DNA from 3 places in the Bradyrhizobium sp. WBOS08 genome. Region 3 is predicted to be linked to each of the others. Evidence: predicted binding sites of a transcription regulator. Region 3 holds the regulator's gene; each other region holds the start of a gene.
The links. The regulator LexA, encoded in region 3, represses DNA repair genes until DNA is damaged. The targets are predictions, from matches to a motif close to TGTTCNNNNTGTGTTCNG.
Positions count from the first base shown of each region.

Region 1: DCM80_RS22330 (putative DNA modification/repair radical SAM protein) is a predicted target of LexA. The motif match lies at 2,207-2,224, and genes of this name have one in related genera.
Region 2: DCM80_RS29180 (single-stranded DNA-binding protein) is a predicted target of LexA. The motif match lies at 1,827-1,844, and genes of this name have one in related genera.

Region 1 is NZ_CP028988.1:4,759,985-4,763,261, forward strand. Features, by position in the region: gene DCM80_RS22325 (UdgX family uracil-DNA binding protein) at 1-891, opposite strand, end outside; gene DCM80_RS22330 (putative DNA modification/repair radical SAM protein) at 891-2,126, opposite strand; gene DCM80_RS22335 (ImuA family protein) at 2,289-3,077, shown strand; gene DCM80_RS22340 (DNA polymerase Y family protein) at 2,974-3,277, shown strand, end outside.
Region 2 is NZ_CP028988.1:6,189,649-6,192,925, forward strand. Features, by position in the region: gene gyrA (DNA gyrase subunit A) at 1-820, opposite strand, end outside; gene DCM80_RS29180 (single-stranded DNA-binding protein) at 1,175-1,672, opposite strand; gene DCM80_RS29185 (outer membrane protein) at 2,119-2,898, shown strand; gene DCM80_RS29190 (outer membrane protein) at 3,138-3,277, shown strand, end outside.
Region 3 is NZ_CP028988.1:6,295,502-6,298,778, forward strand. Features, by position in the region: gene glp (gephyrin-like molybdotransferase Glp) at 1-940, shown strand, start outside; gene lexA (transcriptional repressor LexA) at 1,116-1,817, shown strand; gene DCM80_RS29690 (hypothetical protein) at 2,212-2,646, shown strand; gene DCM80_RS29695 (ComEC/Rec2 family competence protein) at 2,654-3,277, opposite strand, start outside.

The sequences.
Region 1 (3,277 bases), 1.5 Mb from region 3:
ATGGCAGGCGCGGCAATGCGCGGCTTCCTCGCGAAGCGCTTCGAGATCGTCGGCAGCGGACTTGCGTTTCATCGGAGCCTCCGGCCGCTTCTGGGGCTTGTGCGGATCGGTTGCGGCATTGGCGATCATAGCACCGGTCATGCGCTCGGCGTCCTCGATCAGGGGCTTAATGATCGAAGCCTCGGGCAGGTTCCTCCAGTATTTCTTCGGCATCTCGGCCTGCATTGCCTTCACCTTGAGCCGGGCCGGATTGAAGATGCTGGCGTAGTAGCGCCGCCAGGTTTCCTCGAGCCGGTCTTCGCCCGGCGCCTCGCTCTTGCTGACGCCCGGCGTGAACGAAAGCGAATGGCCATTCCAATGCGCGCAGAGGTCGGGAGTCAGGATCGACCAGGGCATGTCGGCAAAGCGTTTTGCGAAGAACGGCGCGGCGAGCTCGACGATGTGATGCTCCGGCTCGAACCAGGCAACGTAATGCGCCTCGCGTTCCCTGCCGATCTCGCGGAAGCGCACGAAGGCATGCATCTTATGCTCGTCGCGATGGACCGCTCTCGCCATGGCGGTGACGTGCGCAACGTCAGGATCGGTCGCGACATCGATGAGATCGTGATTGTCCTTCAGCCGAAACAGCAGCCGATAGAGGATGGCAAAGCGCTGGGGATCGCGGTGCAGGATCGCTGCTTTGGCGAGTTCGATGAATTTGCCTGACACGTTGAAGGTGCCGTCGTTCACCTCGAGGATCGGTGATGGCGCGGGCGGTGCGAACAAGTCCGCTTCGCCGCCTTGCACGGTCCAGGTGACATCGCTGGGCGGCACGTGGTGAAGCACGAGGCTGCGCGCGGCTTTGCGCCAGCCGTCGAAATCGGTTTCGGTGTCGAGGATGATGTATTGCATCAGAAGCCAAACCCCAGTTGCGTTGCCTTCGGTTTGAACCGTTCGATCAGCCGCGCGTCGTCGAGACGATGTGGTGACGGCCGGTGATCGCTGAGGACGATGAACGGCATCGCCTTGTTGCGGGGCACATGCAGCCGCGCGAGATCGGCGAGGCGGATCGTGGTGGTGCGCCGTGCCGCGATGATGCGTTCGACCGCTTTGGTGCCGAATCCCGGCACGCGCAGCAGCTCCTCGCGGCTGGCACGGTTGACGTCGAGCGGAAAGCGGTCGCGGTGACGCAGCGCCCAGGCGAGCTTTGGATCGATCTCGAGCGGCAGCATCGCGCTGTCGTCGACGATCTCGCCGACATCGAAGCCGTAGAACCGCATCAGCCAGTCGGCCTGGTAGAGCCGGTGCTCGCGCAGCAAGGGCGGCTGCACCAATGGCAAGGCGCGGCTGGCGTCCGGGATCGGGCTGAAGGCGGAATAGTAGACCCGCCTCAACTTGTATGAGCCGTAGAGATTTGAACTGGTGTGGAGAATGGTGTGGTCGGAGGCGCTGTCGGCGCCGACGATCATCTGGGTGCTCTGGCCGGCCGGCGCGAAGCGCTGCGGCTTGGCCTTCGTTCTCGTTGCGCGGTTCTCCTCGGCCTCGTCGAGCTTCAGCCGCAGCCGGCCCATGGTGCGGCGGATCGCGCGCACGTCTTTCTCGGGCGCGAATTGCTGCAGGCTGGTTTCCTGCGGCATCTCGATGTTGATGGAGAGGCGGTCGGCATATTTGCCGGCTTCCGCGATCAGCGTATCGTCGGCCTCCGGAATGGTCTTGAGGTGAATGTAGCCGCGGAAGTGATGCTCCTCGCGCAGCTTTCGCGCGACACCCACCACCTGCTCCATGGTGTAGTCGGGGCTGCGGATGATGCCGGAGGAGAGGAACAGGCCCTCGATGTAATTGCGTCGGTAGAAGTCGAGCGTCAGCTTGACCACCTCCTCGATCGTGAAGCGGGCGCGCGGCACGTTGGAGGAGGCACGGTTGACGCAATAAAGGCAATCGTAATTGCAGGCGTTGGTCAGCAGCACCTTGAGCAGGGAGATGCAGCGTCCGTCCGGCGCATAGGAATGGCAGATGCCCATGCCGGGCGCGGTCGAGCCCATGCCCTTGCCGTCGCTGGAATCCCGCTTCTCGGTGCCGCTGGAGGCGCAGGACGCGTCGTACTTGGCGGCATCGGCCAGGATCTCCAGCTTACGTTGCACGTCCATGTCTAAATCCCATTGATTCCGCTGATGAATCCGAAAGCGCGGCAATTCGATTGACTCTCCGCGCGCCGTTAGCTTTATATTAGAACATATCATGAACAAATGAGCCAGCTGCTGGTTCTTCTTTTGAAGGCCACGGCACCAATTCCTGAAGGAGCGGCGAGCATGAGCGGCGCACGTATGAGCGCGCTTGCGATCTTGCGCGGCCAGATCGAGCGCATCGAGACGGCGGAGATCGTGCATCAGCACGATCGGGTGGCGCTCGGCCACAGCGGGATCGACGACGCGCTGAAGGGCGGCCTCGCGCGTGCGGCGATCCACGAGGTGTTTTGCGAGGGGCGCCAGGGCGTGGCCGCGACGGGTTTTGTCATGGGGCTTGCGGGGCGCGTGACGGCACGCAAGCCGCTGCTGTGGGTGCGGCAGGATTTTTCGGAAGTGGAAACCGGTGCGCTGTCGATGAGCGGGCTCAAAGAGCTCGGCCTCGATCCGCGCCGCGTGGTGATGGTCCGCGCCGCCGATGTCGAGAGCGCGCTGCGAATCTCGGCCGATGCGCTTGCCTGCGACGCGCTGGGCGCCGTCGTGCTCGAGCTCTGGGGCGAGACCAGGCAGTTCGATCTGGTGGCGAGCCGCAAGCTGACGCTGGCCGCGCAAGGCTCCGGCGTCACCGGCCTGATGCTGCGCATGGCCGCGCAGCCGCTGCCTTCCACCGCGGAGACGCGATGGATGCTGCGCGCGGCGCATTCGCCGCCGGGACCTGTGTGGAACGTTTGGGGCGCGCCGCGCTTCGATGCCGAGCTTTTGCGCAATCGTCATGGCCCCTGCGGCCGGTGGATCATGGAATGGAATTGTGATGAGTGCAAGTTCAGTGAGCCGTCGACGTATTCTCAGCCTGTGGCTGCCGCGCCTGCCCATCGACCGGATTCAGCGGTTTCTTGGCAGCGCCGGACTGGGTGAATCCACGCATCCGAGCATCGTCGTCATCAAGGACAACAATGCGCTGGTGATCCATGCGCTGGACGAGACCGCCGAGCGCCTCGGCCTGTACATCGGCCAACCCTTGGCCAATGCACGGGCGATGTGTCCGGACTTGAAAGTGTTCGACGCCGATGTCGCGGCCGATGCCAAGACGCTCAGCGATATCGCCGATTGGTGCG
Region 2 (3,277 bases), 110 kb from region 3:
GAATCTCGGTGATGATGATCGCCTCGCGCTCCTTGCGGATGGTCTCGATCGCGACCTTGCCGCGCATCACGATCGAGCCGCGGCCGAGGTGATAGGCGGAGCGGATGCCCTGCCGTCCGAGAATGACGCCGCCGGTCGGGAAATCCGGTCCCGGCACGATGTTGATGAGCTCGTCGATGGTGAGCGCGGGGTTGTCGATCAGCGCGACGCAGGCGTCGATGACCTCGCCGAGATTGTGCGGCGGGATGTTGGTCGCCATGCCGACCGCGATGCCGCCCGCACCGTTGACGAGAAGGTTCGGGAACTTGGCCGGCAAGACCGACGGTTCGGTCTCGTTGTTGTCGTAGTTCGGCTGGAAGTCGACGGTGTCCTTGTCGATGTCGGTCAACAGGGCCAGCGCCGCCTTCGTCAGGCGCGCTTCGGTGTAACGATAGGCGGCCGCGGGATCGCCGTCGACCGAGCCGAAATTGCCCTGGCCGTCGATCAGCGGCACGCGCATCGAGAAGTCCTGCGCCATGCGGACCATGGCGTCGTAGATCGACTGATCGCCGTGCGGGTGGTACTTACCGATGACGTCACCGACCACGCGGGCGGACTTGACGTACTTCTTGTCGGGCGTGTGCCCCTGCTCGTTCATCGAGTACAGGATGCGGCGGTGCACCGGCTTCAGACCGTCGCGCGCATCGGGCAGCGCCCGCGCCACGATCACGCTCATGGCGTAGTCGAGGTAGGACTTCTTCATCTCCTCGAAGATGGAGACGGGGCGAATGTCCGAGGGTTGCGCCGGCTGGTCGCCGGGCTTGTTGTCGTCGTCAGCCAAGGGGAAATCCGGTGAGGTTTTATCTGGGAATCATATAGCGCATCGAGGCCCTGATAACCACCCTTGCAGGGTCAGGGGAAGCGCTTTTTCCGCTCATTTTTCCAATGACTTACGGCATTGCACGGCACACCAGGAAGCAACCTGGAACAGGTCGTCCAAAATCGCCCCTGCCACCACGGATCCCCCGCGCGGCGAGCGCCCATCAATCCGCTTTGCCGAGCGCGGGCCGAGTTCAACCCGAACATGAAGCGGGCTCGGGAATCCCGAGCCCTTTCTGCCAATTGGCAGGGTTTGCTGACACGACGTGCAAAGGCGCTCCGAAGACCCGCCAGCGCCGCCTCGTCCGATCCGTTCTCAGAACGGGATATCGTCGTCCATGTCGCTGTTGCGGCTGCTGCCACCGGCGGCAACAGGACGGCGCGGCGCGCTGCTGACGGGGCCGGAAGAGCCGAAATCGCCGCCCGGCTCGTCACCGAAGCTGCCGCCTCCGCCGCCGCCACCGCGGCCGTCGAGCATCGTCAGCGTCGAGTTGAAGCCCTGCAGCACGACCTCGGTCGAATACTTCTCGACACCGCTCTGGTCGGTGTATTTGCGGGTCTGCAGCGCACCTTCGATGTAAACCTTGGCGCCCTTCTTCAGATACTGTTCGACGATCTTGCAAAGCGGCTCCGAGAAGATCACGACGCGATGCCACTCGGTCTTCTCCTTGCGCTCGCCGGTGTTCTTGTCGCGCCAGGTGTCCGATGTCGCGATGCTCAAATTCGCAATCGGCCGCCCGTCCTGGGTGCGGCGGATTTCAGGATCCTTGCCGAGATTTCCAACCAGAATGACCTTGTTGACGCTTCCCGCCATCGCCGCTCTCCACTCCGAATGCCACTTGATTTCAAAGGCCGAGCGCGCTGCCCGCGTTCCTCTGCGCCCTGTTGGGGCGACCCTATACGCTCGCAGGCGCCACTCAGCCCATCACCCCCTGGGTTATCCCCACATATAGCATCGACCTTCGCTGCGTTCCAGATTTGTTCTTCCCGACAGCGCATCGGGACAGAATTTGGGATTCATCCCACCGGCACCAAGGAATGTTCCACCACGGGAACCGGGCGAGGTTCCGGTAAACAGGCAAAACCGCTTAACATTGAGCAAGTTGCGACCCCTTTCGGGCACCGCCAAGTGTGGCATTTGAGAGACGGACTCGGCGCCGCCTTGGGACTACGATCGCCCTGTAATTGAATCATAAGGGCGTCGCGCCTGATCTGCTGCTTCGGGGACTTCGAGAAGCGGCGAACACTGGGGAGACTGCAATGAACAAGATTCTGATTGGTGCCATCGGTGCCGTGACATTGAGCCTGTCGGCTCCCGCCAGCGCGGCCGATCTCGCCGCGCGCCCCTATACCAAGGCCCCGGCGCCGATGGTCGCCGCCATCTACGACTGGAGCGGCTTCTACGTCGGCCTCAACGGCGGCGGCGGCAGCAGCCGCAAGTGCTGGGATTTCGTCACGCCCGGGACCGGCGTCCTGGTTGGCGAGGGCTGTCACAGCGCGACCGGCGGCACGGTTGGCGGCCAGGTCGGTTATCGCTGGCAGTCGACCAATTGGGTGTTCGGCCTCGAAGGCCAGGGCAACTGGGCCGACTTCTCCGGCGACAACATCAGCACGGTGCTCGTGGGCACGGGCCTGCGCAATCGCTCGAAGATCGATGCCTTCGGTCTGATCACCGGCCAGGTCGGTTACGCCTGGAATAACGTACTGCTCTACGTGAAAGGCGGCGGCGCCGTCGTCAGCGACCGCTACCGCAGCTACGATCTCGTCACGGGTCTCGAGTTCGACCGCGCCAACGAGACCCGTTGGGGCGGCGTCGTGGGCGCAGGAATCGAGTTTGGATTTGCGCCGAACTGGACGGTGGGCCTCGAGTACGACCACATCTTCCTCGGCAACCGCACGATGACTTTCACCGGTTCGGGCAACCTGCTGGCGGCCCCGCTTGGCGCCGTTACACGCTCCGATCGTATCAGCCAGGACGTCGATATCGGCTTGATCCGGGTGAACTACCGCTGGGGCGGGCCGCTGATCGCCAGATACTGATATCTCTCTGACATCGTTCGATGATTGAAGGCCGGCCTCGCGCCGGCCTTTGTCATTCGGGAGGTCAGATATGCAGGCGTAATGAGTCAGTAACCATCACCTTTTCGACCACTGTGGCTTCTCGGAGACACAACTTGCGGCTTCAGTGGTGTAAGCACCGCATCAGTTGGGCCGTTGAGTCCGCTGCCCTTCCGTCAAGGAAGGCAACAATAGAAACTGGGACTGGGATTAAGTTGAAAATGAAGAAAGTTCTGTTGGCTTCGGCCTGTTTGTTCGCTCTGGCGGCCCCTGCTTCGGCTGCTGATCTCGCGGCTCGCCCCTACACCAAGGCGCCGGTTGCTCCGCTGGCTTCGGTCTACAACTGGACCGGCTTCTATCT
Region 3 (3,277 bases):
CGTGCGGATCTTCACCGGCGGCGTCATCCCGGACGGAGCGGACGCGGTCGTGATCCAGGAGGACACTGTCGCGGACGGCAACCGCGTCACCATCAAGGAAGCCGCGATCGCCGGACGGCACGTCCGCCCGGCCGGCGTCGATTTCCGCGAGGGTGACGTGCTCCTGCGCAAGGGAACCCGCCTGACGGAGCGCGATCTCGCGCTTGCCGCGGCGATGAATTACCCGGATCTCGCCGTCCACCGCCGTCCCAGAGTTGCGATCCTCGCCACCGGCGACGAGCTGGTGAGGCCGGGCACCACGCCCGGGCACGGCCAGATCGTCTATTCCAACGGCTACGCCCTGCATGCGCTCGCCCGCAGCGAGGGCGCCGAGACCATCGACCTCGGTGTCGCCGCCGACACGCTGGAGGCGACCTCCGCCGGTATCCGCCGCGCCCGCGAGAGCGGTGCTGACATCCTCATCACGACCGGCGGCGCGTCGGTCGGCGACCATGATCTGGTCCAGCAGGCGCTGCGGGACGAAGGCATCTCGATGGCGTTCTGGAAGATCGCGATCCGGCCCGGCAAGCCGATGATGCACGGACGGCTCGGCGCGATGCGCGTGATCGGCCTGCCCGGCAATCCCGTGTCGTCCTACGTGTGCGCGTTCCTGTTCATGGTGCCGTTGATTCGCGCCTTGTCGGGCCGTTCAGTGATTCATCATCGCCGCGAGCGCGCCTTGCTGGGCAAGGATCTCGGCGCCAACGACCAGCGCGAGGATTATCTGCGCGCGCGCCTGGAGCTGCGCGACGACGGTGCGCAAGTCGCCGTCCCCGTCAGCCATCAGGATTCCTCTCTGCTTGCGAATCTTGCTGCGGCACAGGTACTTCTCGTCCGCGCACCGTTCGCGCCGAAGGCCGAGGCCGGCAGCCCTTGCGAGGTGCTGCGGCTCCCCGTCTGAGTGCAAGGCCACACGCATTCCGCGAGTTCGCCACCGTTCACGGTAAATTAAGCAGTTGCGGAACATGTATCGAACATATAGTGTCCGTTCATGATTTGTTTCGAGCATGTAGCGGCTTATCGCTGAACTCATCGTCTCGGAATCGAACGACATCAACCGGGGGACTTTGGTCGAGATGTTAACGCGCAAACAATACGAGCTTCTGAGGTTCATCAGCGAACGTTTGAAGGAAAGCGGCGTGCCGCCCTCCTTCGACGAGATGAAGGATGCGCTCGACCTGCGCTCGAAGTCGGGCATCCACCGCCTGATCACCGCGCTCGAGGAGCGCGGCTTCATCCGCCGCCTGCCCAACCGCGCACGCGCCATCGAAGTGATCAAGCTGCCGGAGCTCCAGGCTGCCGCCGGCGCCCGGCGCGGCTTCACGCCGAGCGTCATCGAGGGCAATCTCGGCAAGGTCCGCACCAGCTCCAGCCCCTCCATGGACGAGGGCGAGCGGCCCGTTGCGGTGCCCGTGATGGGCCGTATCGCGGCCGGCACGCCGATCGAGGCGTTGCAGACCCGCAGCCACACCATCAGCGTTCCGCCCGACATGCTCGGCTCGGGCGAGCACTACGCGCTCGAAGTGCGCGGCGATTCCATGGTGGAGGCCGGTATCCTCGACGGCGACATGGCGCTCATCCAGCGCAACGAGAGCGCCAATACCGGCGACATCGTGGTGGCGCTGATCGACGACGAGGAGGCCACGCTCAAGCGTTTCCGCCGCCGCGGCGCCTCGATCGCACTCGAGCCGGCCAATGCCGCTTACGAGGTGCGTATCCTGCCGCCGAACCGCGTGAAGATTCAGGGCAAGCTGATCGGGCTTTACCGGAAGTACTGATACCGAGCATCAAGCGCCGGGCGCGCTTCGGCAATCGCACTTGAATTTTGCAGAGGTCGTCATGCCCGGGCTTGTCCCGGGCATCCACGTTCATTGTGCTGCGTGGAAGGCGTGGATGGCCGCGACAAGCCCGGCCATGACGCTGTGGAGGCGGCTGACCATAGCCAAATGCGATAGCCTTGCGCCAGAGTGGTGCGGCAGCGCCGATACGCCGGCCAAATGCAAGCATGCGATGTTTGTTCCTATCGAATCCGGGAAAGATAATGTGATCGCGCGCTGCGGACGCGAGCCGCAGATTTGCCCATAACCAAGCAGAGCGTTGCAGGCTTCCACTCTGATTGAGGCCTGCGCCTCGACGAGACGCGGGTCGCTATCTTCGCATGAGGAGCACCCGATGTGTGACTACAGCCTGCATGCCGTCGCGACGCGTCCCGCCGAAGTCGGCGAGACGATCGTCACGACAACCTTCCGCGGCACCTCGACGCGCGGCTTCGCCTCCGAAGCCGATCTCTCCGTTGCGGTCTGCCTGCTGCCGGGGACGGAGCTCGCCTTCGCCGACAACGTCCGTTACGACAACCGCTGGATCTGGACGCGCACCGTCAACTCCCGCGTCGGCAAGTTCGGCAAGATCGATCCGCACATTCCCGATCGCCATCACGACGCGATCGAATTTCCTGACGGCAAGTACGTGCTGGTGACTCAGCTGGTCGAAGGCCAGCGCGCAACCGTGCTGCAGCTGCCGGTGACGCAGCCGGTCGGTGAGCGCGAGCATAAGCCTGAGATCATCGCGGACAGTCGGGCGGCCGTCACGCGCCAGCCGATCGGCTGATCAAAGCTCAGTCCTCGGCCTGAAGATCGGCCTCCGCCGGCGTTGCGTCGCGGACGCGCGAAGCCGGCCTCGGCATGAGGGCTCCTTCGAAATCTCCCTCGCCGGCTGCCGCCGGCGACCAGGGGCGGTCTGCACCTCTCGCCTTGACCGCCTGAACCGCAAATCCGTCGCCATGCCGTGTCAGCGCCAGCGCGCCCTGGCGCGCGAGCCGCTGCCGATCCACCACCATCGCCACGCAATCGGGCGGCGCGGCCCGCGACGTCACCACCAGCGCGGCGCGGCTGCAATCGTCCGCCAGCGCGTCGATGCGCGAGGCCAGCGCGACCAGGCGCCCATCGGTGAGCGGTGTCACGCAGCCGGACTCGTCGCACGACACTCCCTCGGCCAACGTGCTGCTGCCGGCATCGCGCGGATCGGCGTCGGCCGCCAGCCACTCCTTCAGCAGGAAACTGTCCTTGCCCGCCCTGATCAGGTGCAGGCGCCCGTCCCCGCCCCGCACCGCGACGCTGGCGCCATCCCCGGCAATCAACACATCCGGCTGCCGCACGGACAGGCCCCAGGCGATGGACGCCAGCAGCACCACGGCACCGCACCAGCGCAGGGGCGTGCGCAACAGGCCCATCAGGATGAT